2 regions of the Allocatelliglobosispora scoriae genome follow, and region 2 is predicted to be linked to the other one. Evidence: riboswitches for the same ligand, from Rfam matches in the RefSeq annotation. Region 2 holds a riboswitch; the other holds the start of a gene.
The links. A riboswitch is a leader RNA that binds a small molecule or an ion and turns the genes downstream of it on or off. The one in region 2 is predicted to bind thiamine pyrophosphate.

Region 1 (14,330 bases), 1.9 Mb from region 2:
CGCCTCGGCGTCGGAGGTGTTCCGGAAGCCGTGCGCCACCCCGCTCGGTACGGAGACCGTGCCACCCGCACCCACCACCCCGACCGCCGGTTCCCCATCCGTGACCAGGTCGAACGTCACCTCGCCGGTGATGATGACGAACTCCTCCGCGTGCCCGTGATGGATGTGCGGCGAAGCGCCGGTGGAGCCTGCGGGCAGCGTGAACTCCACGATGGAGAGCTCACCGCCGGTGTCCTCGCCGCGCAGCCGGATCAGCACCTCGTTGGTGACGACCATGAGCCGTTCGATCGGACCTGGATGGATCACAGCAGTCATGCCGTGATGATCCCACCGACCGGAGGAGCGGGGCCGACCCGTCTTAGGACCAACTCTTGAAGAGTTGCGGCGATCTTGGGCAGGCGAGCGGTGGGCCAGCGGTGGTCAGCGGTGGTCAGCGGTGGGTGATCAGGGCCACCGCTGCCGCCAGTACGGTGCCGGCGGCGAGGAAGAGCCAGTCCGACCGGCTGAACGGCATCGGGCGCGCCACGCTGCGGGGCAGCCCGGCGTCGAAGCCCCGGGCGTCCATCGCGGTCGCGAGCCGGGTGCCCCGCCGGATCGCGCTGACGAGCAGGGTGAACGCCGTGCTCGCGAAGGTACGCAACCGGGCGATCGGATTGAGCCCGGCATCGATGCCGCGCGCCCGCCGAGCCATCGCGATCAGCCGCCACTCGTCGCTGAAGAGCCCGACCAGTCGAAACGCTGCGAGCGCACCGATCGCGAACCGGGGCGGCGCCTTCGCGTGCTGCATCAGCGAGTCGGCGAGGTCGGTCGGGTCGGTGGTGCTGAAGACCAGGACGCTGGGCAGCGCGACGGCGATGAGCCGCAGGGCGAGCGAGACGGCGTTGTCCAGGACCGTGGTGGTGATGAGCAGCGGGCCGACGTGCAGCAGGACGTCGCCGGACCGGTCGGCGGCGAAGAGCGCCAGGGAGAAGATGACGGTGGCGGCCCCGAGCAGCGCGGGCCAGGCGCGCCGGAGCAGCGTCCACGGCGCGATGCCGAAGAACGGCGAGAGCAGCAGCGATACGCCGATCACCAGGCCGAGGGCGAGCGGGTCGCGGGAGGTGAGGACGGCGATCGACAGGATCAGCACCGCACCGATCTTCGCGACCGGCGCGCGCCGGGCCAGCGGTGCCCGGGTGCCGGTCATGACTGCCGCGCCGGAAGGGCCAGGTGGCGGTCGGCGAGCGATCCGACGACGTCGGGATCGTGGGTGACGGCGACGATCGCGTGGCCGTCGTCGCGCAGCCCGGCGAGCATGCCGATCAGCTCTGTCCACGTACGACGGTCCTGCCCGAAGGTCGGCTCGTCCAGGATGAGCGTCCTCGGCCGCGCCGCGAGCGCCGTCGCGACGGAGAGCCGCCGCGCCTCGCCACCGGAGAGGGTGAACGGGTTGGCACCCGCGAGGTGGGCCAGGCGCAACCGCTCCAGCAGCTCGTCGACGCGTTCCGGCGCGGTGCCGCCGAGCGCCAGCTCCGCCCGTACGGTCGTCGTCGCGAACTGGTGCTCCGGGTTCTGGAAGACCGACCCGATCCGCTCGGCCAGGAGACGCGCGCGCCAGCGCCGCGGTTCCCCCTCGGGGGTACGCACCACCCCGCCGCTCGGCTTCGTCAGCCCGCCCAGGGCCAGGGCCAGGGTGGACTTGCCGCTCCCGTTGGGCCCGGTGATCGCCAGCGCCTCGGCGGCGTGGATCTCCAGATCGGCGTAGGTGATGTCGCGGATCCGCAACGCCGATGTCGAGATCACCGTGTCGCCGGGCGTCGTCCGGCTGGGAAAGACCGGCACGGACCGCCCCGGCACCCAGACCCCGTCGGCGGCGAGCTCGTCGCCGAGCGGGCCGTCGAGCAGGGCGGGCGGGCCGTCCGCGCGAACTCCGCCACCGGGGCTGAGGACCACGACGCGGGTCACGAGCTCCAGCACCTCGGCGATGCGGTGCTCGATCAGGACGACGGTGGTGTCGGCGTCGACCGCGTCGCGCAGCGCGGCCCGGACCAGCGCGGCACCGGCCGGGTCGAGGTTGGCGGTGGGCTCGTCGAGGAGCAGCACCTCCGGACGGGGGGCGAGCGCTCCGGCCAGCGCCAATCGCTGCTGCTCGCCGCCGGAGAGGCTGTCGGTGGACCGGTCCCGGCCGTAGGGGAAGCCGACCCGGCCGAGCAGCTCGTCGACGCGGGGCCACAGCTTCTCGACGGGCCAGCCGAGGTTCTCCAGGCCGAAGGCGACCTCGTCGCCCGCGCGGGACATGACGAGCTGCGCCTGCGGGTCCTGGAAGACGATGCCGGTGTGCCCGGCGACGGTCAGGGTCCCCTCGGACTCGCCCGAGTCACCGGGGAGCAGCCCGGCCATCGCGTGCAGCAGTGTGGACTTTCCGGCACCGGAGGGGCCGAGCAGCAGCACCCGTTCGCCGCGAGCGATCCGCAGGTCGACGCCCCGGATCGCCCACGCACGACGGCCGGCGTGACGCCACCCGTACCCCTCCAGTGTTATCAAGGGTTTAGACCAGCTCGCGTGAGCGGCCCGACGGGAAGCGGTCGAGCACGCCCGCGGAGGACAGTCCACGGGTGAGGCCGAGGCCGCCGAGGCCGGCGATGACGATGGTGCTGGCGATGACGAGACCGAAGTAGGTGACCTGCCAGGAGACCTGCCAGTCGGCGTACCAGTAGAAGAGGTCGAGCCCGGCCGCCGCGGCGCCGGTCAGGACGGAGGCGAACGCGGCCTGGGGGAGGCCGAATTTCTTGTAGCCGGACGCGGCGTAGCCGAGCTCACCGGCGAGGCCCTGGGCCAGGCCGTACCAGAGAACCGTGATGCCCCAGCCGGTCCCGAGCAGTGCCGACACCGTCGCGGCGATGAACTCCGTGTAGAGCGCGGCGCCCGGCTTCTGGATGATCAGCGGAGCGAGGACGGCGGGCAGCAGCCACACCCCGTAGATGAGGGCGGCGGCGGGCTTGAAGGTGCCGAAGAGGACCTCTCCGGGTCCGTTCCAGAGCAGGCCCCAGGCCCAGAAGATCACGCCGAAGACGACGGCGAGGATCGAGGCGACGACGATGTCGACGGTGCGCCAGCGAGTGTTCATGATTTGCTCCAGGTTCGAGGGGTGCGGAACCAGGAGAAGACGCACGCCATGTCCGGATTATCCTGCTGACGGAGTCAGCCGGAGATCAAGACATGGCGCGATAACTGAGAATCGACTCCCTGCGCTGGCATTACCCAGATCAGGTTCGAGGGTCTGCGGCTGGTGCCGCACTCTCAGCGCTTCGCGCTCCCCTGTCGGATGTTCACTTGTGCCGCGAGACTACACCCGCTCGCGGGCGGTAAGTTGTGTCGGTCGGCACATCGAAGGGGCGAGATTCGACCGTGGCACTTCTCGAAGCACCCCCGCGGGGCACCGATGCCCAGCCGCCGCGGCGTGGCCTGTTCGACGGGCGGATCGGCTCCGTCGAGGTGCTCGCCGTCGTGCTCGTCCTGCTCGTCGTCTTCCGCTCGCGGGTCGCCGATCTCCTCTCCGGCCCGCAGATGTCGACCTGGACCACCGTCTTCGTCTCGGTGATGCTGCAGGCGACACCGTTCCTCGTCTTCGGGGTGGCGCTCAGTGCCGTGATCGCGGTCTTCGTGCCACGGTCCTTCTGGGCGAAGGCGCTGCCCAAGCACCCGGCCCTCGCCGTACCGGTCGCGAGCTGCGCGGGGGTGATCCTGCCCGGTTGCGAGTGCGGCTCGGTGCCGATCGCGGGCTCGCTGATCCGGCGCGGGGTGACTCCGGCCGCCGCGCTCGCGTTCCTGCTCGCCGCGCCCGCGATCAACCCGATCGTGCTGACGGCGACGGCGATCGCCTTCCCCGGCAAGCCGGGCATGGTGGTGGCGCGCGCGGTCGTCAGCCTGATCGTGGCGATGGTGATGGGCTGGCTCTGGATCCGGCTGGGCAAGGCCGAGTGGATCCGGATGCCCGCCCGGCCCGAGCTCGACGGGCTCTCCAAGCCCCGGGCCTTCTGGGCCGCGTGCCGGCACGACATCATCCACGCCGGGGGCTTCCTGGCGCTCGGTGCCGCTGCCGCCGCGACGATCAACGTGGTCGTGCCGGAGCGGTGGATGCTCACCGTCGCCGACCAGCCGGTGCTCTCGGTGCTCGTGCTGGCGCTGCTCGCGGTGCTGCTCAGCATCTGCTCCGAGGCGGACGCGTTCGTGGCGGCCTCGCTGTCGCAGTTCTCGCTGACGGCGCGGCTGGCGTTCCTCGTGGTCGGGCCGATGGTCGACCTCAAGCTGATCTCCATGCAGGCCGGGGTCTTCGGCCGCCGGTTCGCCGCCCGGTTCGCCCCGACGACCTTCCTGGTCGGCGTCGGTCTGGCCGGCCTGTACGGCTGGCTGTTCCTATGACCAAGATCGGCGCAACTCTTCAAGAGTTGGTGTTACTCGCGCCCCGCGCGATAACACCAACTCTTGAAGAGTTGCGCCTACGCGGTGAGCCGACAGCTCGCCGCTGCGACACGAGAGCGGGTGCACCGTGAATCGGCAGGCTCAGGCTGTGGTGATGGTGCTGCTCGGCGGGGCGATCCTGAAGGTCACGCTGATCGGCGACGTCTACCTGCGGTATGTGAAGGAGGGGTTGCGGCCCTTCCTCATCCTCGCCGGGATCGTGCTGCTCGCGGCTGCGGTGATGACGCTCTACTACGAGTTCCGGCACGGCACCGTCGTGGACACCGAGTGCGCCGACCACGATGACGAGCACGACCACGCGAAGCACGCCGAACCGAAGGCCGGATGGATGATCATCGGGCCGGTACTCGGGCTGCTGCTCGTGGCGCCGCCCGCGATGGGTGCCTACGCGGCCGGCCAGGCGGGGACCGCCCTCTCCGCCGTCGCCGAGTCGGACTTCGCACCGCTGCCCGCCGGTGATCCGGCCGAGATCAGCGTGCTCGACTACGCCTCACGGGCGATCTTCGACAACGGCGTCTCGATGAGGGGCCGGCAGGTCAAGCTGACCGGCTTCCTCACCACCGGCGCCGACGGCCGGCAGATCCTGGCCCGCATGATCCTCTCCTGCTGCGCCGCCGATGCCCGGCCGATCAAGGTCGCCTTCGCCGGGGACGGACCGACCGGGCTCGCCGACGATTCGTGGGTCGAGATCGTGGGTAGCTACAGCGACAAGGTGTCGGTGGACGACGTCAACGGCGAGAAGATCCCCTTCATCGACGTGGCCGAGTGGCGACAGGTCGACGCGCCCAAACAACAGTACGAGTAGACGCTCACCGATACGGCCCTACCGACGGGTAAGGGGCGGCGGTAGGGTGGTTGAAGGACCCTACCGGGGGTGTGCGATGACCGCTACAGAGCAGGCACCTACGCACGTCGACGCGGCACAGGCCAGGCAGGTCGCCGAAGCCGCCCGCGAGACCGAATGGCGCAAACCGAGCTTCGGCAAGCAGCTCTTCCTGGGCGACTTCCGGCTCGACCTGATCAATCCGTGGCCGCAGTCCGACGCCGAGCACCAGCGCCGGGCCGACGAGTTCCTGCCCAAGCTCGAAGCCTTCCTCGCCGAGCACGTCGACGGGGCGCAGATCGAGCGCGAGGCGTGGATCCCCGACGAGGTCTTCGCGGGCCTCGCCGAGCTGGGCGCCTTCGGCATGAAGATCGCCCCGGAGTACGGCGGCCTCGGCCTGTCCAACCTGCACTACTGCCGGGCGCTGGGGCTGGCGGGATCGGCGAGCGCTGCTCTCGGGGCGCTGCTCTCGGCGCACCAGTCGATCGGCGTACCCCAACCGTTGAAGGAATTCGGCACCGAGGACCAGAAGCGGCGGTTCCTGCCGCGCCTGGCCCGGGGTGAGGTCTCGGCGTTCCTGCTGACGGAGCCGGACGTGGGTTCGGACCCGGCGCGGTTGCAGACGACCGCGACCAAGGTCGAGGGCGGCTACAAGCTCAACGGCGTCAAGCTCTGGGCCACCAACGGCACGGTCGCGACCCTGCTGGTGGTGATGGCGAAGACCGGCAAGTCGATCACCGCCTTCATCGTGGAGTCGGAGGCCGACGGCGTCACCGTCGAGCGGCGCAACGCCTTCCTCGGCCTGCGCGGCCTGGAGAACAGCGTGACCAGGCTGCACGACGTCTTCGTCCCGGATGAGGACGTCATCGGCGGTGAGGGCCGAGGCCTGCGGATCGCGCTCGCCACGCTCAACACCGGCCGCCTCTCGCTGCCCGCGATGTGCGTCTCGGCCGGAAAATGGTGCCTCAACGTGGGCCGCCGCTGGGCCGCCGAACGGGTCCAGTGGGGCGCGCCGGTCGCCGAGCACGAGGCGGTCGCGAGCAAGCTCGCCTTCATCGCGGCCACGACCTACGGCATGGAGTCCATGGTGGACCTGTGCTGCATGCTCGCCGACGACGACCGCAACGACTTCCGCATCGAGGCCGCGATCAGCAAGCTCTACGGCTCGGAGAAGGCCTGGACCGTCGCCGACGAGCTGATCCAGATCCGAGGCGGGCGCGGCTATGAGAGCGCCACCTCGCTCGGTGCGCGGGGGGAGAAGCCGCTCGCCGCCGAGCAGCTCCTGCGCGACCTGCGGATCAACCGGATCTTCGAGGGCTCGACGGAGATCATGCACCTCTTCATCGCCCGCGAGGCGGTCGACAAGCACCTCGCCGTCGCGGGGGACATCATCGACCCCAAGGCACCCCTGGGCCGCAAGGCGAAGGCCGCGCTGCGGGCGGCGGGCTTCTACGCCCGCTGGCTCCCCACGCTCGTCGTGGGTCGCGGCACGTTCTGGGGCTTCAGCTCCTTCGGCCCGTTGGCGACCCATCTGCGGTACGCCGAGCGCGCCTCCCGCCGCCTCGCCCGCTCCACCTTCGCCGGGATGGCCCGCTGGCAGGGGAAGCTGGAGCGCAAGCAGGGGTTCCTCGGTCGGGTGGTCGACATCGGCGCGGAGCTCTTCGCGATCAGTGCCGTCTGCGTCCGGGCGCACCACTCGGGCAATCCCGCCGAGGTGGAGCTGGCACAGCTCTTCTGCAGCCAGGCGAGGCTGCGCGTCGACGACCTCTTCCACGCGTTGTGGCACAACACCGACGCCACGGATGCGCGGGCGGCGGCCTTGATCACCGAGGGCCGATACGACTTCCTGGAGTCAGGCGTGCTCCCGCCCCCGGACCAGGGCGAATGGGTCTCGACCTGGCAGCCCGGCCCGTCCGAGCTCCCCGACGTCCGCAGGCGCCTCCCGCACGTCTGAGCTGCCACCGCAAGATCGCCGCAACTCTTCAAGAGTTGCGGCGATCTTCATGCTTCATGGGGTCCAGGACGGGGTCGCGTCGTGTTCGTTGAGGAACATCGCGGCGGGCAGGCTGCGCTGCGGCAGGTGCCGGATCAGCGTGACGGTCTGCTCGGTGGTGAGCGCCGATCGGGGCACGTCCCAGAACTGCGTCTTGCCCACCCGCAGGATCAGCGCCGCGTCGCAGAGGTCCACGGAGGTGAAGACGCTCCAGGCGAACTCGCTGCTCGCCGTCTCCGACCGGTAGACGACCGTCTCGTCGTCGAAGGTCATCGCCTGCGGGGCGTACCAGTGGGGCGGCATCCGGCGGCCGGCCCGGCCTGCGGTCAGCGCGGCGAAGAGCAGCAGCAGCGCGCCGACGTATGCGAAGACGGCGCCGACGAGAGGGCTGTGCAACGTCTTCGTGACGAAGAACGGCACCGACAGCAGGATGAGCGCCGAGCCCAGCACGACGCGCAGCCCCGTGACCCGGCGGCACAGGTATTTGAAGAGCGCAACCGCGTAGGCACGGTCCCGGGTGAAGGTGAGCTCGATTCGCATGATCGCAAACCTTAGTGCGTCCGCCAGTGGCCCGCTGGCCGCGTTGCCCGCGACCAATGGGCGTGCGCCCTACGATCAGCGGCAGTTGGCGCAGGTCCCGAAGATCTCCAATGTGTGCGACAGGTCCGCGTACCCATGATCGGCGGCGACCTTGTCTGCCCAGTGCTCCACCGCCGGACCCTCGACCTCCACTGTGGCCCCGCAGCTGCGGCAGACCAGGTGGTGGTGGTGCGTGTCCGAGCAGCGGCGATAGAGGTGATCCCCGCCCGGCGGGCGCATCACGTCGATCTCCTCGGCATCGGCGAGCGCCTGCAGCGTGCGGTAGACCGTGGTGAGACCGATGCTCTCGCCCCGGTCCCGCAGCATCGCGTGCAGCTCCTGCGCGCTGTGGAAGCCGTCGACCTCGGTGAGCAGTGTCGTCACGGCAGAGCGCTGGCGGGTCGACCGCATCGGTGACGTCATCGGGTTAGCACCACCTCGGGAGGTTCGCATTCGGCCGGGAGCTGGCCGCCACGACGGCGTCGGGCACTGCGAACGATAGCCGAACAGACCGCCACGATGATAAATAGCGCGATCGCCACCAGCACCACGGTCGCGCCGGGTGCGGTGTCGGTGGGGCCGGAGATGACGATCCCGGCGACCCCGCTCACCAGCCCGAAGACCATCGCCAGCCCCATCGTGGAGCCGAATCCGCGGGTCACGAGCTGTGCTGCGGCGACCGGCACCACCATCAGGGCGCTGACGAGCAGCAGTCCCACGGCACGCATCGCCGTGGTGACCATCACGGCCGTGGTGATGGCGAGGACGAGGTTGAGGGTGCGGACGGGCAGGCCGGCGACTGTGGCGTACTCCTCGTCCTGGCAGATGGCGAAGAGCCAGGGCCGCAGCCCCAGACCGACCGCGAGCACGACGGCGCCGAGGATGACCATGGTCCACAGGTCCGAGGTGGTGATCGTCAGCGGCGAACCGAAGAGATAGGAGCTGAGGTTGGCGTTGGTCTTCGACAGCGCGATGAGGAAGACGCCGCCGGAGATGCCGCCATAGAAGAGGATCGCCAGTGCGATATCGCCCGACGTGCGGGAACGCTGCCGGATCAGCTCGACCGCGGTGGCGCCGAGCGCGGCGATGATCACCGCCCAGAGGATCGCCGAACGCTGCTGCTCGGGGCGGGGCTGCCCGGCCGCGACGAGCAGGCCGACACCGACGCCGGTGAGCGCCACGTGGCCGATGCCGTCGCCGATCAGCGACAGCCGCCGCTGCACGAGATAGATGCCGAGCGCGGGCGCCGTGAGCCCGGTGATCGCCGCTCCGATCAGGGCGTGCTGCATGAAGGCGTAGGAGAAGATGTTCACCGGTCACCCCAGATGTTGGCGGGCGTCTGCGGGGCGTGGGGGTGCACGTGGTCGTGGTCCGGGTGCGCGTGGTCGGCGGTCGGCTCGGGCACCGCGCCGTCGTGGGCGATCCCGCCGTCGTGGACGACGAGCGCCCGGGTGATGAGCGGCCGCAGCGGGCCGAGCTCGTGCGCGACGAGGATCACCGTGCCGAGCGTCCCCTCGGGGCGGGCGCCGCCGGGGTGCCAGCCGTCGGCGACGAAGTCGCGCAGGGCGCCGGCGAAGGCGACCTGGCTCGCCGCGTCGACGCCTGCCGTCGGCTCGTCGAGGATGAGCAGCTCGGGCTCGCCCGCGAGTGCCCGGGCGATGAGCGTGCGCTGCTGCTGGCCGCCGGAGAGGTCGGCGACGGGGTCGCGGGTGCGGTCGGTGAGCCCGACCGCCTCGATCGCGGCGGCGATGGCGGCCCGGTCGCGAGCGCTCTGCCACCTCAGGCCGCGGCGCGCGAGCCGGCCCGCCGCGACGACTTCACCAACCGTCGCCGGTACGCCGCCCCCGGCCCCCAACCGCTGCGGGACGTATCCCACCCGGGCCCACTGCCGGAACCGCTTCTGTGGTGTGTCGAAGAGGCGTACCTCGCCCGACGCGAGCGGCACGAGCCCCAGCGCCGCCCTGATCAGCGTGGACTTGCCGGACCCGTTGGCGCCGAGCACCGCGACGACCTCGCCCGCCGAGACCGTGACATCGACGCCCCGGAGCACTGGGCGCTCGTTGTAGGCGACCACCCCGTGCGAAATGCTCAGGACCGGCTCGCTCACGAGCACCCCAGCGCTTCGCGCAGGGTGGTGAGGTTGCTCCGCATGATCGAAATGTAATCCCCGCTGGAACCCTGCTCGAGCCCTTCGATCGGATCGAGCACGGCGGTCTTGGCGCCGACCTCCTTCGCGATCGTCTCGGCGATCTTGGGGCTGACCAGCGTCTCGAAGAAGATCGTGGTGGCGCCGGTGGACCTGGCGGCGGCCGCGACCTCGGCGAGGCGCTGCGGGGTCGGCTCGATCTCGGGGTCGAGCCCGGCGAGGCCGATCTGCTTGAGGTTGTAGCGGTCGGCGAGGTAGCCGAAGGCCTCATGCCCGGTGACGATCGCCTGGCGCTGGCACTTGCTCAGCCCCGTCGCATACTCCATGTCGAGCTCCGCGAGGTCGGCGTGCAGCTTCGCGGCCCGCGTGGTGTAGTCGGCGGCGTGCGCCGGGTCGACCTCGCCGAGCCGCCGGGCGAGCGCGTCGCCGATCGTGGCGAGCCGGGTCGGGTCGAGCCACAGGTGCGGGTCCTTCGCCGGGTGCCCGTCCTCGTCGGTGCCCTGCAGCCGGGGCACCAGGGCGCCCACGTCGAGGGAGTGGTCGGCGGCCTCGGCCTTGACCGCGGTGTCGACCGCGGGCTGGAACCCGTCGAGGTAGACGACGAGCTTGGCGTCGTGCACATCGGCGAGCTGGCGGGGGGTCAGCTCCAGGTCGTGCGGCTCGGCGCCGGGCTGAGCCAGTGTGGTCACGCTCACGGCGTCACCGCCGATCCGCTCGGAGATGAAGGCGAGCGGGTAGAACGCAGCCGTTATGGCGACCTTGTCGGAATCTGCGGGTGTGCCGGAGGTCCCGCAGGCGCTGACCAGACTGAGCGTCAACGCGGCGGTAAGGCAGGCGAGGAGGCGTCGCATGAGTTGTACTCAACCGTAAATGAGAATGATTGTCAAAACCGTTGCGACCCCAATTCGCGTTGATCAAGGGAAGACTCGCCGCAAATCGGGCACCCGGGATGGCGAGTCTTCCCTTGATCAACGCGAATTAGTGGGGGCAGGAGAGGATAGGAGCATGCTGGTGATGAATCGGTTTGTGATCGACGGCGGCGAGAGCGCGTTTGTGGAGCGCGCGCACGCGGCGCTTGCCGCGTTGGCGGCTCGGCCGGGGTATCTGCGGGGCGAGCTCACCCGCTCGCTGGACGAGCCCTCGTCGTGGTGTCTGCTGACCGAGTGGGAGTCCGTCGGGGCCTATCGGCGGGCGCTGGGCGGGTTCGATGTGAAGATCACCGCGACGCCGCTGCTCGCCGAGTCGCTCTTCGAGCCGTGCGCCTACGAGAGACTCGCCTCCGCGCTGCCCGGCGGAGAGGTCACCACGCGGGGCAGCGATCGTGCGGATGTCTGATTAGATCGACGTCATGAGCGAGACCCCACGCGTGCCCGTCCCGGCGGGCCCCGGCGCGCAGCCGCCCTTCGCCGTCGCACCGACCGAGGGCAGGTCCACCCGGCTCTGGTGGGGGCTCGGCGCCGGTGCCGTCGCCCTGGTCCTCTGCCTGGGCGGTGGGGTCGCCGCGCTGATCGGGATCACCGTCACCCTCACCGGCGCCATCCAGGAGCAGGGCAAAGTGGTCGTCGGCCACTACCTCGACGCGCTGCGCGACGAAGATTATTCCGACGCCTACGCCCTGCTCTGCAACAATCTCCAGCAGGAGGAGACGAAGGCCCAGTTCACCAACCGGGTCGACGGGGAGCCCCGCCCCGCCACCTACACCCTGGGTGAGCTTGATCTCCAGGCGCTGGAGCTCCCCGCCGACATCAAGTACACGGACGGCAGCACCGATTCGGTCCGCTTCCGGCTGAGTCAGGACACCGATACCGGCCAGCTCGAGGTCTGCGGCGAGCTGCCCTGATCACCCCTGCGATAATCCGGCTGCGGGTGGCTCAGCGCTGCCCGTACCGTTGACAAGACCGTCCGGGGTGCGCTGAGCGCGCCCACGGACAACCGCCGACAGCCAGCCGGCGGCCGACTCCATGGAAGGAGCCCTCCGATGCCCGCAGATCGCATCGACGCCGTCGTCAACCTCGCCAAGAAGCGAGGCTTCGTCTATCCGTCCAGCGAGATATACGGCGGTACGCGATCGGCCTGGGACTATGGCCCGCTGGGTGTGGAGCTCAAGGACAACGTCCGCCGCCAGTGGTGGAAGACGATGGTGCAGAAGCGGGACGACGTCGTCGGCCTCGACTCCGCCGTGATCCTGGCTCGCCAGGTCTGGGAGGCGTCCGGCCACGTCCGGGAGTTCACCGACCCGTTGACCGAGTGCACCAGCTGCCACAAGCGTTTCCGGGCCGACCACCTGGAGGAGGCGTTCCTGGCGAAGAAGCCCGACGGCCTCTTCGTGCTGACGGAGGCCAATTGCCCCAACTGCGGCAACAAGGGCACCTTCACCGAGCCGAAGATGTTCAACGGCCTGATGAAGACCTACCTCGGCCCGGTCGAGAGCGAGGAGGGCATGCACTTCCTGCGGCCCGAGACCGCGCAGGGCATCTTCGTCAACTACAAGAACGTCGAGACCTCGTCGCGCAAGAAGCCGCCCTTCGGCATCGCCCAGGTCGGCAAGAGCTTCCGCAACGAGATCACCCCCGGCAACTTCATCTTCCGCACGCGCGAGTTCGAGCAGATGGAGATGGAGTTCTTCGTCGAGCCCGGCACCGACGAGCAGTGGCACGAGTACTGGCTGGAGCAGCGCTGGAACTGGTATGTCGACCTCGGCATCGACCCGGAGAACATGCGCTTCTTCGAGCACCCCAAGGAGAAGCTCAGCCACTACTCCAAGCGGACCGTCGACATCGAGTACCGGTTCCGCTTCGGCGGCACCGAGTTCGCCGAGCTGGAGGGCATCGCCAACCGCACGGACTTCGACCTCACCACGCACGGCCAGCACTCCGGCACCGACCTGTCCTACTTCGATCAGGAGAAGCAGGAGCGCTGGGTGCCTTACGTCATCGAGCCCGCGGCGGGTCTGACCCGGGCCGTGCTCGCGTTCCTGCTCGACGCCTATGACGAGGACGAGGCGCCCAACTCCAAGGGTGGCGTCGACAAGCGTACGGTGATGCGCTTCGACAAGCGCCTCGCGCCGGTCAAGGCCGCCGTGCTGCCGCTGTCGCGCAACGCCGACCTCTCGCCGAAGGCGAAGGACCTCGCCGCGCAGCTGCGCGACCGCTGGACCGTCGACTTCGACGACGCGCAGGCGATCGGCCGCCGCTACCGCCGCCAGGACGAGATCGGCACGCCCTACTGCATCACGGTCGACTTCGACACGCTCGAGGACCAGGCGGTGACGATCCGGGACCGCGACACGATGCTCCAGGAGCGGGTCGCCCTCGACCAGGTCGAGCGTTACCTGCTGGAGCGCCTGCCCGCCTGATCGGCGTCAGCCACGGAGTCAGCGCCCACCCCAGCCCCCTGGGGTGGGCGCTGGCCTGAGGAGACCAGTCGAAGCGGGCCTGCCCGGCGGCTCCGTGGTCTTTCAGCGGATCGGCCCGGTGGGGGAGCACCGGGCCGATCCGCGATGGTCAGCGCAGCCAGCCGTCGAGTTGCCCGGCGAGCTCGGGCAGCACCACGAGGCCGCCCATCCCGGCTCGGCGCACCTCGGCGCACGGGGCGCGCAGCACGCGGACCTCGCTCACCGCGCCCGTCGCGTCGGCGATCCAGATCACGTCCAGCGAGCCGATCGCCACGTCGACGGCGCATCCGGCCAGGTTGGTCACGGTCGAGCCGCCCTCGGCGTCGGTGTTCTCACGCACCTTCGTCGCCTCGTTGAGCAGGTCGCGCACGGCGGGCGCCGCCGAGCGCTCGGCGTGCTGTGCGGTCAGCTTCAGCGTCCCGCCGCTCCCGGCGAGGTAGCGGCAGGCCCGCACCTCGACCAGCGCACTCGGCGCGAACACGTCGACGCTGCCCCGGTTGCGGGCGATGCCGTCACGGGCGTCGGTGTTGGCGGTCATCCCGCTCACCGCGGCCTGGGTCAGCGTCGCCGGGCAGGCCGGTGCCTGGACCGTCGCCGCGTCGGTCGAGGCGGCGAGCTGCTCGCGGTAGAGCCCGACGAAGCCGTCGAGCAGCGTGGGGGAGAATTTGCTGCTCCCCGACATGAAGCGGGTCCGGCCGTCGGCGATCGCCGTGCCGCAGTTGCGGTCGAGCGCCACCGTGACCTGGGCCCGGTCGGCGTAGGTCAGCACCAGCGAGAGGTCCTCGGCGAAGCCGATCATCGTGCAGCCGTGGTTGAAGGGCTGGCCGAGCTTCGCTGCGACCTCCTCCTTCGTCGGCAGCGCGTTCAGCGCCGCGACCAGCTCACCGGGGCGCAGCGTCACGGTCCGCGGCGTCGGCACGGTCCCGGCCGCCGG
Region 2 (14,330 bases):
CCGACCCGGACGCCCTCAAAGGCCGCCCGCTCCAGCTCCGGCAGCAGCATGAACGCGTCCCGCAGCAGCGTGTGCACCCCTCCGGCGGTCGGCTGGGTCAGCGTCTCCTCGGACGAGGTGGCTCCGATCACGATCTCGCCGCCCGCCCGGGGCACGAGGTAGACGTGCCGGCCGTCGACGATGCCGCGGACCATGTAACGCAGCATGTGTCGCAGGGGTTCCTCGGTGAGGCGGATGCGGAGCGTCTCCCCGCGTACCGGATGGATCGGAAGATCGAGCAGCGCGGCCGTGCCGGTCCCGGCGGCGACCACGACGACAGCCGGGCGCCGGTCGATCACCTCGGCCAGCCGCTGCGCGCCGGTGTCCTGGAACCGCACCCCCGCCGCCCGGCACGCGGCGAGCAGCGCGGAGTGCAGCAGGCCGGGATCGGCCTGCGCGTCGATGCCCGCGAAGGCACCGCCGCGCACCCGGGGCGCGAGCATCGGCTCCCGCGAGCGCAACCCGGCGCCGCTGAGCCGCTCGACGGGCAGCCCGAGACTCTCCTGATAGGACGCGGATCGCTGGATCTCGGCATGGTCGTCGCCGGTCAGGCCCACCATCAACGAGCCGCACTCCCGGTAGCCGATCTCCCGCCCCAGCGCCGCCGCGAACTCCGGCCAGCGCCGCGTCGACTCGACCAGCAGCGCGGTCAGCGGCGACTCCCCGAAGGTCGCCTCCGCCACCGGTGCGATCATCCCCGCCGAAGCGTGCCACGCGCCGAGGCTGCCGTCGTGGTGCACGGTCACCGAGCAGCCGCGCAGCGCGCACTGCCAGGCGATGCCGAGCCCGATCGGCCCCGCTCCCAGCACCACGACATCGACCCCGGTCACGCCGGAGCCCGTCACCCCAGTGCCCGGAGCAGCTCGGCGGTCGCGCGCGCCGGGTCGGCCGCGTCGCGGATCGCGCCGATCACGGCCAGCCCGTGCGCGCCCGCCGCAAGCACCGCCGGCACGTCCCGCACGGTCAGTCCCCCAATGGCGATCACAGGGGTACGCCCGGCAGCCGCCACCACCTCCGCAAGCCCGGCCAGCCCGATCACGGCAGCCGCAACGTCCTTGGTGAAGCTCGGATTTACCTGCCCGCACCCCAGGTAGTCGGCGTGCTCCAGCACCTCGGCCGCCCGTCCGGGCCGACGCGCGCTCGCACCGAGGACGGCCCGATCGCCGAGGATGCGGCGGCTCACCTCGATCGGCAGGTCGTCGGCACCGACGTGGGCACCGGTCGCCCCCACCGCGAGCGCAACGTCGAGCCGGTCATTGATCAGGCAGACGGCACCGCGGGCCTCGCACTCGTGCGCTACCTTGACGGAGAGCTCGAACGCCTCCCGGTCGGTGACGTCGTCAGCCACGCGCACCTGGATGAGGGGGGCACCTGCGGAGAGCGCCGCTCGCGCTATCTCCAGCGAGTCGGTGACGACATGAAGCCGCGGAATATCCATCGAGAATCCTTCCTGCGCCGGCATGATCCGGATCAGGTTCGACGGTCGGGGCTACAGAGCCCCCTCTCAGCCCGGTGCACCGGACTCCCGTGGGTTACCTGCCGGAGCCTACGGCGCATCGCGGTAATGATGCAACCGTGGCTCCGGCAGGTGTCGGTGCTTCGAGACTCGGACCTGCCACTGGCTCAACCTCCGCTGATAGTCCCGCCTGCGCCGGTCGCGGTAGAAGGTCTCGGGCGGTCTGGCCAGCCCGTAGATGTCGGCCCACCACTCGCCCGGCTCGGGATCAGGAATGACGTCGAGGTGCGCGGGGTAGAGCCGCTCGGCGCCGTCGCGCAGGTCGTCCCTCGTCTTCATCGGCTGCAGGACGTTGCCGTCCGGATCGACCACCGCCAGGAAGAACCCGGCCGCTGCCAGCAGGGTGGCGAAGGTGTTGATGCTCGGCAGGATCGTGCCCGACTCGGACCGGCCGACGGTCGCGGCGGAGACCTTCGCGGCCCGGGCCAGCTCGCGTTGGCTCAGGTCGGAGCGCCGCCGCGCCGCCCGCAGGATCCCGGAGATCGGGAAGGGCGGGCAGATCGGAATCGCGGGCTGGCTTCTCGGCACGCCAACAGCATCGCCATATTTGCGGAGGTTCACCATCGGCTGTGGATAACTCAGGAGATATCCACAGCTCACCCGGCGGTCTCCGGGTAAGTCTGCGCCGCGCTTTGCTCTGCTTACACGGACGCATCACCGGCTAAGTCCGGACATTCCCGGTGATGCGCAGGTGTAAGCAGAGCAAAGCGTCGCGCGAGCTAGGTGATGGGCGTGCGCTCCCTCGCGCCGCATGTGGACAACCCGTTGCCGGCTGTGGACGGCGATCGGCCCCGGGTGATCGCCGTGAACGACGACCGACCCGAGGCCGATGAAGGTTGGCGGTGCCGTCAGGTCCGGCTAGCGGACATCCCAGACCGGTTGCGGGGTCTCGGTGACCTCACCATCGGTGGCGAAGAGCAGGAACCGGTCGAACGACTTCGCGAACCAGCGATCGTGCGTCACCGTGATCACCGTGCCCTCGAACTTCGCCAACCCCTCCTGCAGCGCTTCGGCCGAGGCGAGGTCGAGGTTGTCCGTGGGCTCGTCGAGCAGCAGCAGCGTGGCCCCCGACAGCTCCAGCATGAGCACCAGGAACCGGGCCTGTTGACCGCCGGAGAGCGTGCCGAACTTCTGGTCCCCCTGCGTGGCGAGCTCATAGCGGTCGAGCTTGCGCATCGCCTCGTGCCGGTCCATGCCCTGCCGGTTGTCGTCGCCGCGCCAGAGGATCTCCACCAGCGTGCGGTCGACGAGTTCCGGCCGGTCGTGGGTCTGCGAGAAGTGACCGGGCTTCACCCGGGCGCCGAGCCGCGCGTTGCCCTCGTGCCGGACGAAGGTGTGCTTGCCGCCGTCGACGGACGACTCGACTCCGTCGGTCCCGCCCCGGGCGAGCAGCCGCAGGAAGTGTGACTTGCCGGTGCCGTTGGCGCCGAGGACGGCGAGGCGGTCGCCGTACCAGAGCTCCAGGTCGAAGGGGAAGGTCAGGTCGGTGAGCTCCAGCTGCTCGCAGATGACGCTGCGCTTGCCGGTCCGTCCGCCGGCGAGGCGCATCTTGATCTCCTGGTCCTTCGGCGGCAGCGACGGAGCACCGGCCTCCTCGAACTTCTCCAGCTTCGTCATCGCCGACTGGTAGCGCGAGGCCATCTTGGAGTTGTAGGCGGCCTTCTGCTTGTACATCAGCATCTGCTGGCGGAGCTTCTCGTGCTCCTCATCCCAGCGCTTACGGTTCTCTTCCATCTTCTCGTGCCGGACATAGCGGGCGTCGTGCCAACTGGCGAAGCCACCGGGGTGGATCCAGGCCGAACCGCCCTCGACCGCCACGACCCGGTCGGCGGTCTGATTGAGCAACTCCCGGTCGTGGGAGACGTAGAGCACCGACTTGGTCGACTCGCGCAGGCGCTGCTCCAGCCAGCGTTTCGCGGGCACGTCGAGGAAGTTGTCCGGCTCGTCGAGCAGGAGCACCTCCTCGGGGCCCCGGAGCAGCATCTCCAGGGCGAACCGCTTCTGCTGGCCGCCGCTGAGGGTGCGAACGGGGCGATCGCGGCAGGCGTCCCACGACAGCTCCAGCACGAGGATGCTCACGGTGTCGAAGAGCACCTCGGCGTCGTACCCCCCGGATTCTCCCCACGCGGTGAGCGCGTTGGCGTAGGCGATCTGGGCCCGCTCGGTCGGGTCGGCCTGCATCGCGCGCTCGGCCTTCGCCAGGCGCTCGCCCGCGGCCCGGACCGTCGGCGGAGCCAGCGACAGCGCCATGTCGGCGAGCGTGGTGTCGTCACCGATCATGCCGATGAACTGGCGCATGACACCGAGGCCACCGGCGCGCGCGATGCCGCCGGTCTTGGTCGGCAGGTCGCCCGCGACCATCCGCAACAGCGTCGTCTTGCCCGCGCCGTTGGGACCGACGAGCGCGATCTTGGCGCCCTCGCCCACCCGGAACGAGACCTCCGAGAAGAGCTGGCGACCATCCGGCAGCACGTAGCCGACACCCGAGACATCCACATAACCCACGGCCGCATCCTGCCTGATCAGGCACCCATCCCGCGACTCGTTTTGCGCCAAGATCGTCGCAACTCTTCAAGAGTTGTGGCTTCAGGCCGCCAGGCCTTAAGCACAACTCTTGAAGAGTTGCGACGATCTTGGCCTAGGGAACACGGATCGTGCCCGTGGCGATCGGGACCACCTCGCCCGAGACGGTCGCGTTCGTCACTACGCCATCGACCGCGGTCACCGTGCACGACAGCAGCGACGGCCGATCGATGAAGGTGCCCTGGTGGACCGTGTAGCGCGCCGTCCCCGAGGCCGGGAGCAGCCCCGAGGTGACGAGCCAGACGCCGAGCCCCAGCGCGGCCGAGCCGGTCGCGGGATCCTCCGGTACGCCGAGGCCCGGGCAGAAGACCCGGGACTGCGCGGACCGGGAATCGGGGTCCCAGGCGAAGGCGCAGACATCGGTGAGGCCGTGGCGGCGGGCGGCCGCACCGTCGACCGACGCCCTGGCCAGCGCCTCCGCGGTCACCGGCAGGAACGGGAACTCCAGACCGCAGCCCGCCCGGCGCACCACGCCGACGACATCGGCGCCGGTGAGGCCGGTGATCTCCAGCAGCGGTGCCGGGTCCAGCGGATCGCCGACCGTGGCCGCCCCGCCGGTCAGCGTCGCCGCACCGCCGACGACCGCGATCGGGAGGATGCCCGCGCCGCACTCCTGCGTCAGCGTGCCCGGCTCGGCGAGCCCGCGCCGGGTCACCATCACCGCCGCCCCGACGCTCGGGTGTCCGGCGAACGGCAACTCCCGGTCCGGGGTGAAGATCCGCGCTCGATAGGTCGCCTGCGACGAAGGCAACACGAAGATAGTTTCGGAGAGGTTGAACTCCTTCGCCAGCACGAGCATCTGCTGGCCGGAGAGGTCGTCGGCGCCGAAGACCACGGCCAATGGATTGCCGGCAAAGGGTCGATCGGTGAATACGTCGACTATCTCGTACGCCAAGCTGATCATTCAGACACCGTAGGCCATTACGCTGTGTGGGTGGCCTCGTCGAACAGGGTATATGTCGCCCGTCTCGCCGGCCTGACCGTCTTCGATCCCAATGGTGATCAGGTGGGCAGGGTGCGAGATGCCGTGGCGCGTGTCCGCGCGGCCGGACGACCCCCGCTCGTGGTCGGGCTGATCGCGGAGATGCCCATGCGCCGCCGCATCTTTTTGCCGATCGGCCGGGTGACCTCACTGGACGCCGAGAGCGTCGTGCTCAACACCGGCACCCTCAACCTGCGCCGCTTCGAGAAGCGCGCCGGCGAGATGCTCATCCTGGAGGAGCTCCTCGACCGCCGCGTGTCCTTCGTCGACGACGGCTCCCCCGGCGTCGTGATCGACGTGGCGATGGAGTCCGATCGCAGCGGCGAGTGGACCCTCGGCAGGCTCGCGGTGCGCGAGGTCACCGGCCGCCTCAGCCGCCGCGGCCAGTTACACCAAGTCGACTGGTACGAGGTGAGCGGCCTCCTCGCACCCCCCGCCGACCAGGGCACCGAGTCCCTCCTGGCGGTGCTGGAGAAGATGCGCCCCGCCGACCTCGCCCATGCCCTGCAGGAGATGTCGGATGCGCGGCGCAACGAGGTCGCCAAGGCGCTCGACGACGAGCGGCTCGCCGACGTGATGTCCGAGCTTCCCGAGCACGACCAGGTCGAGATCCTCGGCACGCTCGACCGGGAACGCGCCGCCGACGTGCTGGAGGAGATGGACCCCGACGACGCCGCCGACCTCCTCGCCGAGCTGCCCCCGCCGGAGCAGGAGGTGCTGCTGGACCTCATGCACCCCGACGAATCCCGCCCGGTCCGAGCGCTGATGATCTATGCCGAGGGCACCGCGGGCGCGGTCATGACGAGCGAACCCGTCATCCTCACCCCCGACGCGACGGTGGCGGAGGCCCTGGCTCGGGTACGCGAGCCGCAGGTCTCCCCGTGCGTCGCCGCGCAGGTCTTCGTGACCCGTCCGCCCATGGCTACGCCGACCGGCCGCTATCTCGGGATGGTGCACTTCCAGCGGCTGCTCCGCGAGCCGCCCGCCTCGCTGGTCGGCAGCATCGTCGAGAACGACGTCGACCCGCTGCACCCCGACACCACGCTGCAGGGGATCACCCGGCGAATGGCGACCTACAACATGGTGGCGATGCCCGTCGTCGACGACAAGGGACGGCTCGTCGGCGCCGCCACCGTCGACGACCTGCTCGACCATCTGCTCCCCGACGACTGGCGAGAGCACCGTGAGTGACCTCCGCCGCCTCGACCAGCCCCGGGAGCCCCGGCGGCTGACCCTTCCTCGCTTCAACCCGGAGGCGTTCGGCCGCTGGTCGGAGCAGATCGCCCGGTTCATGGGGACGGCTCGGTTCCTCGTCTACATGACCGTCTTCATCCTGGCGTGGCTCGCCTGGAACGTGCTGGCGCCGTCGGATCTGCAGTTCGACCCGTACACCTTCACGTTCTTGACCTTGCTCTTGTCCCTGCAGGCCTCCTATGCGGCGCCGTTGATCCTGCTCGCGCAGAACCGGCAGGCGGACCGCGACCGGTTGACGATGGAGGAGGACCGGCGGCGGGCGGCGATGCAGAAGGCCGAGACGGAGTTCCTGGCGCGGGAGATCGCGTCGCTGCGGATCGCGCTGGGCGAGGTCGCCACTCGCGACTTCCTGCGGTCGGAGCTGTCGCGGCTGGCCGAGGAGTTGGATGAGGCCGCTCATCGGCGTCAGCAGTTGGATCGCAAGCATCATCAGCGGGAGCTGAAGGCTGCTCGGCGTGATTCATTCGACGACTTCTCGGATACTGACGGGTGATCTTGTGGGGGCGGTGTGGGGCGGGGACGACCACTCTGGGCGGTCAGGCTTGATCCCGTCGTGGTCGTCCCCGCCCCACACCTCCGCTTGACCAGAGTTGCTGGTGGGGGCGCCTCTTACGGTTCGGGATCAACCGCACAGACGGTGCCCGTGTTCCGTTGGGTTCGACAGAATCGTGGTCGCGTTCCAGCGCTTGACCACCTGTCACGGCCGATCCTTGATCGTCGCAACTCTTGAAGAGTTGGTGTTATGCGCGCGTTAGCGGCCTGCTGGCTTGAGGCCTAGGGACTTGCCCAGGAGGGACTCCTTGCGGAGGGCCAGGCGGTCGGCCACCTGGGTGAGGGCCTTGGCCGCCGGGGAGTCGGGAGCGGCCAGGACGACCGGGTTGCCGGCGTCGCCGGACTCCCTGACCAGGGTGTCCAGGGGGATCTGACCCAGCAGGGGAACCTTGGCGCCCAGCAGGGTGGTGAGGGAGTCGGCCACGGTCTGGCCGCCGCCGGAGCCGAAGATGTCCATGCGCTCGCCGGTGGGGAGCTCCAGCCAGGACATGTTCTCCACCACGCCGACGATGCGCTGGTGGGTCTGGACGGCGATGGAGCCGGCGCGCTCGGCGACCTCGGCTGCCGCCATCTGGGGGGTGGTGACGATGAGGATCTCGGCGTTGGGGAGGAGCTGGGCGAGGGAGATCGCCACGTCGCCGGTGCCGGGCGGCAGGTCCAGGAGGAGCACGTCGAGGTCGCCCCAGTAGACATCGGCGAGGAACTGCTGGAGGGCCCGGTGGAGCATGGGGCCGCGCCAGACGACCGCGGCGTTGCCCGCGGTGAACATGCCGATCGAGATGACCTTCACCCCGTGCGACTGGGGCGGCATGATCATGTCTTCGACCTGGGTGGGGCGGCCGTCGGCGCCGAGCATGCGCGGCACCGAGTGGCCGTAGATGTCGGCGTCGATGACACCGACGCTCAGGCCGCGGGCGGCGAGGCTGGCGGCGAGGTTGACCGTGACGCTGGACTTGCCGACGCCGCCCTTGCCGGAGGCGACCGCGTAGACCCGGGTCCTCGACCCCGGCTGCGCGAACGGGATGACCGGCTCGGCCGCCTTGGGGCCGCGCAGGGTGGCCTGGAGTCCCTGCCGCTGCTCGGGGCTCATCACGCCGAAGTCGATCACCACGGCACTGACCCCGGCCACCTGCATCGTGGCCTCGGTGATGTCGGTCCGCAGCTTGTCCTTGAGCGGGCAGCCCGCCACGGTGAGCAGGATGCGGATCGTGGCGACGCCGTCGTCGACGGTGACCGAGTCGACCATCCCGAGCTCGGTGATGGGACGGCGGATCTCGGGATCGTTGACCTTCGCCAGGTTGGCGGTGATCGCTTCGGTGAGCGTCGTGACAGGCGCGGACATGGACCCCATGCTACGTCCAGGCCGGCCCGGGACCGGCAGTCGCAGCGCCCGGTGTGAGACGTTCCCCACCGGATGGCGCCCCCGAACGCGAAAAACCGCGCGCCGCAAGGGGCAGGGCGCGCGGTCAATCTATGGACATCGTCGCATGGCCGTCCGGCGCCGTCCAGGTTTCGGCGAAGTACTGGCTGCTAGGAGGGTACGGCGATCAGCTCAACGGCCGATCAGGTCGCGTCGACGAACCGGCTTCCCGAGACAGCCGGCGGCTCCGGCGTGGTCGGCGCGGTGGAGGAGACCTTGCGGGGGTCGAACTCACCCGCCGTCGACTTCACGTCGTCGGCGATCGACCGGACATCGTTGCGGACGTCGTCGAACATCCCCTGCAGCGGCTTGCGCAGCGCTGCCTCTTCTTCCTCGCTGAGCAGGTGCTTGCGCATGAAGGTCTTGGGGTTGAGGTCCTCGAGCGAGATGTCGGTGCCGAGCTCGCGGCTCAGGTCACCCGTGGCGTTGCGGGCCATGTTGCGCAGATTGCGCAGCATGCGCATGCCGTCGGCGATGGCGTTGGGCAGCTTCTCGCCGAAGATCAACAGAGCGATCAGCAGGAGAGCGAAGAACTCCCAACCGTTCAGATTCTCGAAGATCCCCATCACTGCCTCTCGTCACCAGCGCCGCAGACCGGCAGACCCAGCGTACGCACGCTTGCCGCCCGCGGCTACTGCGCTTATCGACCGAGAGGTTGGCTTCCGCAGCTATTTGGCGTCGGCGACGAGCGTGACGGTCACCCGTTGACGATCGGAGCCCCGCAGGAACTCCACCGTCACCGCCGTCCCGGGAGCGTATTTGCGCACCATGGCGATGAGGTCGGCCGACTCGGCGAGCTGGTGCCCGTCGATCGTGACGACCACGTCGCCGCCGCGCAGGCCGGCCCCCGCCGCCGGTCCGGCCGGGTCGACGGTCGCGAGGCGTACGCCCTTGTGCGAGTCCTCCAGCCGCGCCCCGATGACGGTACGCCGGGCGTGCCCGGTCTTGATGATCTCCTCGGCGACCCGTTTCGCCTGGTTGATCGGGATGGCGAAGGCGAGGCCGATGTTGCCCGACGACGCGTCGTCCGTCGCCAGCGACTTGATCACCGAGTTGATGCCGATCACCTCACCACCGCTGTTGAGCAGCGGGCCACCGGAGTTGCCGTGGTTGATGGCGGCATCGGTCTGGATCGCCGCGTAATACCGCTGCTGCCCGGCATCCCCCGCGACGAGGGTCCGGTCCAGCGCGCTGACGATGCCGGAGGTGACCGTCGAGGTCAGGGCCAGTGGTGATCCGATCGCGAGCACCGGATCGCCGACCGCCACCTGATCCGAGTCGCCGAGCTGCACCGGGGTCAGCCCGTCGGCACTCACCTTGATCACGGCGACGTCCGACTCCGGATCGGTACCGACGACCTTGGCAGGCGCCGTGCTCCCGTCGTTGAAGAGCACGGTGACGTTGGATCCGCCCGAGACGACGTGATCGTTGGTGATCACGTAGCCGTCCTTGCTCACCACGAACCCGGAGCCGAGCGCGGTGCCGCCGGCAACGGGTACGCGTACCGTCACGACACTCGGCAGCACCCGGCCGATCACGGCCGCGTAGGAATCGGGTGCACGTTGAGCGATCGCCGGTGCCATGTGGGTCGCGCCGAGAAGGTTCTCCCGCTGCTCGGCGGGGCTGCTCAGCCCGATCCCGATCGCGGCACCGAGCGCGCCAGCGGTCAGCGTCATCACTCCGGCGAGCGCCACCAGGGCGACAAGACGCTTTCGCGGGTACGCCGGTCCGGGCAGCTGCTCGGGAGCCGGTTGGCCCGGTGCGGCCGGGACGGCGTACATGGTCGCGGGCGACTCCGGGTCGCGCCACGGATCATTGGCCGCGTCGCTCCACCAGTGCGCGCCATCGCGCTCATTGCCGCTGCTCTGCATCACGTGAACGCCTCTCGTCTCTCCCGTCCACAATTACACGAAAGCGACTTTCACGACGTTTTTTCACGGCATTGCCGAGGTAACCCCCAAAATTCGCGTTGATCAAGGGAAGACTCACCATCCCGGGTGCCCGATTTGCGGCGAGTCTTCCCTTGATCAACGCGAATTTTGGGGGCGGGGGGCGGGCGGGGAGGGGTTAGCGGCGGACTGCGGTGAGGACTCCGTCGATGCTGGGGAGGAGGGCTGCGGTCCAGGTGCGGTCGTCGGCGCGGACGTCTTCGGCGAGAGTGCCTCGGCCCGCGCCGATCACCACCAGGGTGCCGCTGGGGCGGAGCAGGCGGGCGGCGGCGGCCACGCAGGCAGCGCGCTCGGTCGGCTCGCCGTCGACGAGGACCAGGTCGTAGGCGCCGTCGGAGAGGCGGGGCAGCACCTCGAGCGCGCGGCCCGCGATGACCCGGCTGCGGCCCGAGGCGAACCCGGCCTCCAGGAAGATCCGCCGGGCCATCCGCTGGTGCTCGGCGTCGGGATCGATCGTGGTGAGCACGCCCTCGGGGCGCATCCCGCGCAGCAGCCAGAGCCCGCTGTAGCCGGTACCGGTGCCGATCTCGATGACGGACTTGGCGCCGGAGGCCGCCGCGAGGACGCGCAGCAGCGCACCGGTCGCGGCGGAGACGGTGGTGAGACCGAGCTCCCCGGCCAGGCCACGAGCGGTCTGCAGGACGAGATCCTCCGTCGCGAAGGACTCGGCCTGTTGGCCGGACACTATGGACTGGCCGAACTGCCTGATCATGACCTCTCTCCGATCGTTCCTGATCGGAGAGAGTAGTAGTTGACCGACCACCCAGGCGAACGCGATAAGCGCGTTACAGGGACTCGAACCAGCGCACCAGGGTTCGCACACCCCAGCCGGTCGCGCCCTTGGCGAGCTCGCCGTTGGCGGAGTCGGCCCAGGACGGCGACGACATGTCGATGTGCGCCCACCGGTCGTGCTGCTCACCGGTGAACTCGCGCAGGTAGAGCGCGGCGGTGATGGTGCCCGCCGCGGAGACCTCGGTCGAGTTGTAGAGGTCGGCGATCTCGCTCACGACCGCGGCGCGGTAGTCGCCGGGGAGCGGGAGCTGCCAGACCGACTCCCCCGCCGCCTTGGCGGCCTCGCTGAGCGCCTTGACCAGTGCGTCGTCCTCGGAGAAGAGAGCAGCGATCCGCTTGCCGAGGGCGACCCGGGAGGCGCCGGTCAGCGTCGCCAGGTCGATCAGGTAGTCGGGGTCGTAGGTCTCGACGGCGTAGGCGAGGGCGTCGCCGAGCACGACGCGGCCCTCGGCGTCGGTGCTGCGCACCTCGGTGGTGAGGCCGCCGTAGTGCTTGATCACGTCGCCCTGCCGCCACGAGGTGCCGGAGACGAGGTTCTCCGCGAGCGCGACGAGGGCGGTGACCCGGACCGGCAGCTCCAGCTCGGCGGCGGCGAGGGTGGCACCGACGACCGCGGCACCGCCGCCCATGTCCTTGCGCATGAGCGCCATCGCGTCGGCGGGCTTGATGTCGATGCCGCCGGTGTCGAAGGTGATGCCCTTGCCGACGAGCACGACGTGCCGGGTCGCACCCTCGGGCGCGTAGTCGAGGCGGAGCAGGCGCGGACCCCGGGAGGAGCCCGAACCGACGGCGAGGATGCCGTTGAAGCCGTCGGCCGCGAGCTCGGCGGGGTCCCAGACCTTGATCTCGATCCGGCCGCCCCGCTCGGTGACCTGGTCGACGAACCACTCGGGGGTCTTCACACCGGAGGGCATGTTGGTGAGGTCCCGGGCGAAGCGCGTGTGGGTGGCGACGATGCGAGCGGTGTCGATGGCCCGCTGGTCCACGCCGGGCGCGTGCAGACGCAGGCCGGTCAGCTTGGGGCCGTCGTCAGGACCTGGCTCGACGAGGCGGAATTTGTATTCGGCGAGCCAGGCGCCCTCGGCGAAACCGCGGACGGCGGCGGCCGGCTCCCGGGCCGAGGTGATCTCGATCGTGACGGAGGTCTCTTTTACTGATGACCTGGTCACAGCGGCTCCGGCGGACCGCCAACCGGCTTCGTCGCCCTCGCCGATGCCCACAAACAGGACTTTGGATGTCTCCTGGAGCGGACGGTGCAGAATATGGACTTCACCGGCTTTACCGGAGTGCGCGACCTGGGCGAGAAAGGCCTCGGCCTCGGCTCGGAGATCGTCGGGAAGGGAGGTGGCGACCACGGCTGCCGAGGCAGAGCCTTCGGGCTTCGACACGGGGAACGCGACCACGCCGGGCGCGGCTCCGATGATGGGTTCGTCGGGACCGGCGGTGAAGGCGATATCGAGCATGCACCCACCTTAGTGGGCGGGATGATCCAAAGAGAACGGCCAAGCGCACCAGCACGGGGGGCCGCCACTCACCCGTGCCAGTGCGCTCGATCAAGTTGTGTGTCTGGAACGGTCGTCAGCCGACGGCTTCCTTGAGGGCTTCACCAAGACGCGTGGCCTCGTCGGGGGTCATCTCGACCACCAGGCGACCGCCGCCCTCCAGCGGCACCCGCATGACGATGCCCCGGCCCTCCTTGGTGACCTCCAGCGGACCGTCGCCCGTCCGCGGCTTCATCGCCGCCATCTCTGTCTCCCCTCAGACTTCCCACCGTTACGGGCTCGCCCCGCCACGGTCGACCACGCGGCATCGCGGTGCCCCCGCGAACGGGCTGGCGGCACTGCGCAATCGTGTGGTCTAGGCGGCGGCGTGACCGGCTGGGTCGGCCGACACACCGCGCCGATTAATGATTTTCCCTGATGCTGGCCACACTTCCCAAACCGGGCCGCCTAGGATGTGACAGTGCCTGGCAAAAATGCCTACAAACTGTCACAATAATCGGTCATGCAGGCCCGGTCGGCTCTCTTCGATCTCTACGGGGATCACCTCCGCGTTCGCGGTGGACGCGCACCCGTCGCCGCGCTCGTTCGTCTGCTCGCACCTGTCAAGATCGCCGCACCGGCTGTGCGCACCGCCGTGTCGCGGATGGTACGGCAAGGTTGGCTCGCGCCCGCGCGACTCACCGGTGGCCCTGGGTACCAATTGACGCCGAAAGCATCCCGTCGGCTCGACGAGGCGGCCAGCCGGATCTATCGCACCGCCCGGGCCGCCTGGGACGGGCGTTTCGACCTGCTGATCGTCGTGCCGCCCGCCGACCGCCGGGCCCGCGAGCGCCTCGCCGACGACCTGACCTTCCTGGGCTACGGCCGGCTCGGCGACGAGACCTGGGTCGGTGCGCGCCCCTCCGCCGAGGTCGATCAGCTCCTCATCGACGCCGGGATCCCGGCCGAGCGCTTCTCGGCGAGCCACCACCGCGGCGTGCCGGGCTCGATGGCCCTGGTCCGCAGCGCCTGGGACCTCGCCGCGGTCGGGGCCGCCTACACCGACTTCGTCGAGCGGATGCGGCCCGTCGTCGCCCCGGTCAACGGCCGATCGCCGGATGATCAGGCTTATGCGGCGCGCTTCGTGCTCGTACACGAGTGGCGTAGTTTTCTCTTTCGCGACCCGCAACTGCCCGCGGCGCTGCTGCCCGACGACTGGCCGGGCGCGACGGCAGCGAGCTTCTTCGATCGCCATGCGGCTCGGCTGCGACCGGCAGCCGACCGATTCGTCGCCACCTGCCTTGAGGAGTCATGACATGGCCGACCCACTGCTCATCGACCACACCGACGGTGTCGCCACGCTGACGCTCAACCGACCCGAGGCGATGAACGCGCTCAACGTCGCGCTCAAGCAGGCGCTGCGCGACGCGGTGATCGAGCTCAACGCCGAGCCCGGCGTGCGCGCGGTGGTGATCACGGGCGCGGGCGAGCGGGCCTTCTGCGTCGGCCAGGACCTGCGCGAGCACCTCGGCTTCCTGAAGTCGGGCGATCCGTCGCCGCTGGGCACGGTGGTCGAGCACTACAACCCGCTGGTCACAGCGCTCGCCGAGCTCAACGTGCCGGTGATCGCGGCGGTGCGCGGTGCCGCCGCCGGGGCGGGTGCCTCGCTGGCGCTGCTCGCGGACTTCCGGATCGGCGGGCCGTCGACGAGCCTGCTGATGGCGTTCGCAAAGGTCGGCCTCGCCGGTGACAGCGGCATCTC

Region 1: another riboswitch for thiamine pyrophosphate. It lies ahead of F4553_RS15385 (ECF transporter S component); the one in region 2 lies ahead of thiE (thiamine phosphate synthase).

Annotation. Positions count from the first base shown of each region.
Region 1 covers NZ_JACHMN010000002.1:2,161,888-2,176,217, reverse strand. The annotation lists gene F4553_RS15400 (cupin domain-containing protein) at 1-315, opposite strand, end outside; gene F4553_RS15395 (energy-coupling factor transporter transmembrane component T family protein) at 431-1,186, opposite strand; gene F4553_RS15390 (ABC transporter ATP-binding protein) at 1,183-2,523, opposite strand; gene F4553_RS15385 (ECF transporter S component) at 2,528-3,106, opposite strand; TPP riboswitch at 3,206-3,309, opposite strand; gene F4553_RS15380 (permease) at 3,388-4,401, shown strand; gene F4553_RS15375 (TIGR03943 family putative permease subunit) at 4,529-5,266, shown strand; gene F4553_RS15370 (acyl-CoA dehydrogenase family protein) at 5,343-7,238, shown strand; gene F4553_RS15365 (YcxB family protein) at 7,293-7,817, opposite strand; gene F4553_RS15360 (Fur family transcriptional regulator) at 7,893-8,279, opposite strand; gene F4553_RS15355 (metal ABC transporter permease) at 8,276-9,169, opposite strand; gene F4553_RS15350 (metal ABC transporter ATP-binding protein) at 9,166-9,963, opposite strand; gene F4553_RS15345 (metal ABC transporter substrate-binding protein) at 9,960-10,853, opposite strand; gene F4553_RS15340 (antibiotic biosynthesis monooxygenase family protein) at 11,008-11,337, shown strand; gene F4553_RS15335 (hypothetical protein) at 11,351-11,842, shown strand; gene F4553_RS15330 (glycine--tRNA ligase) at 11,981-13,357, shown strand; gene F4553_RS15325 (hypothetical protein) at 13,506-14,330, opposite strand, start outside.
Region 2 covers NZ_JACHMN010000002.1:4,091,079-4,105,408, reverse strand. The annotation lists gene thiO (glycine oxidase ThiO) at 1-869, opposite strand, end outside; gene thiE (thiamine phosphate synthase) at 881-1,477, opposite strand; TPP riboswitch at 1,470-1,578, opposite strand; gene F4553_RS24280 (helix-turn-helix domain-containing protein) at 1,586-2,083, opposite strand; gene F4553_RS24275 (ABC-F family ATP-binding cassette domain-containing protein) at 2,414-4,060, opposite strand; gene F4553_RS24270 (PhzF family protein) at 4,194-5,042, opposite strand; gene F4553_RS24265 (magnesium transporter MgtE N-terminal domain-containing protein) at 5,073-6,311, shown strand; gene F4553_RS24260 (DUF1003 domain-containing protein) at 6,304-6,867, shown strand; gene F4553_RS24255 (Mrp/NBP35 family ATP-binding protein) at 7,126-8,268, opposite strand; gene F4553_RS24250 (twin-arginine translocase TatA/TatE family subunit) at 8,490-8,906, opposite strand; gene F4553_RS24245 (S1C family serine protease) at 9,015-10,217, opposite strand; gene F4553_RS24240 (O-methyltransferase) at 10,414-11,007, opposite strand; gene F4553_RS24235 (leucyl aminopeptidase family protein) at 11,081-12,550, opposite strand; gene F4553_RS24230 (DUF3117 domain-containing protein) at 12,666-12,833, opposite strand; gene F4553_RS24225 (PaaX family transcriptional regulator) at 13,092-13,883, shown strand; gene F4553_RS24220 (enoyl-CoA hydratase-related protein) at 13,885-14,330, shown strand, end outside.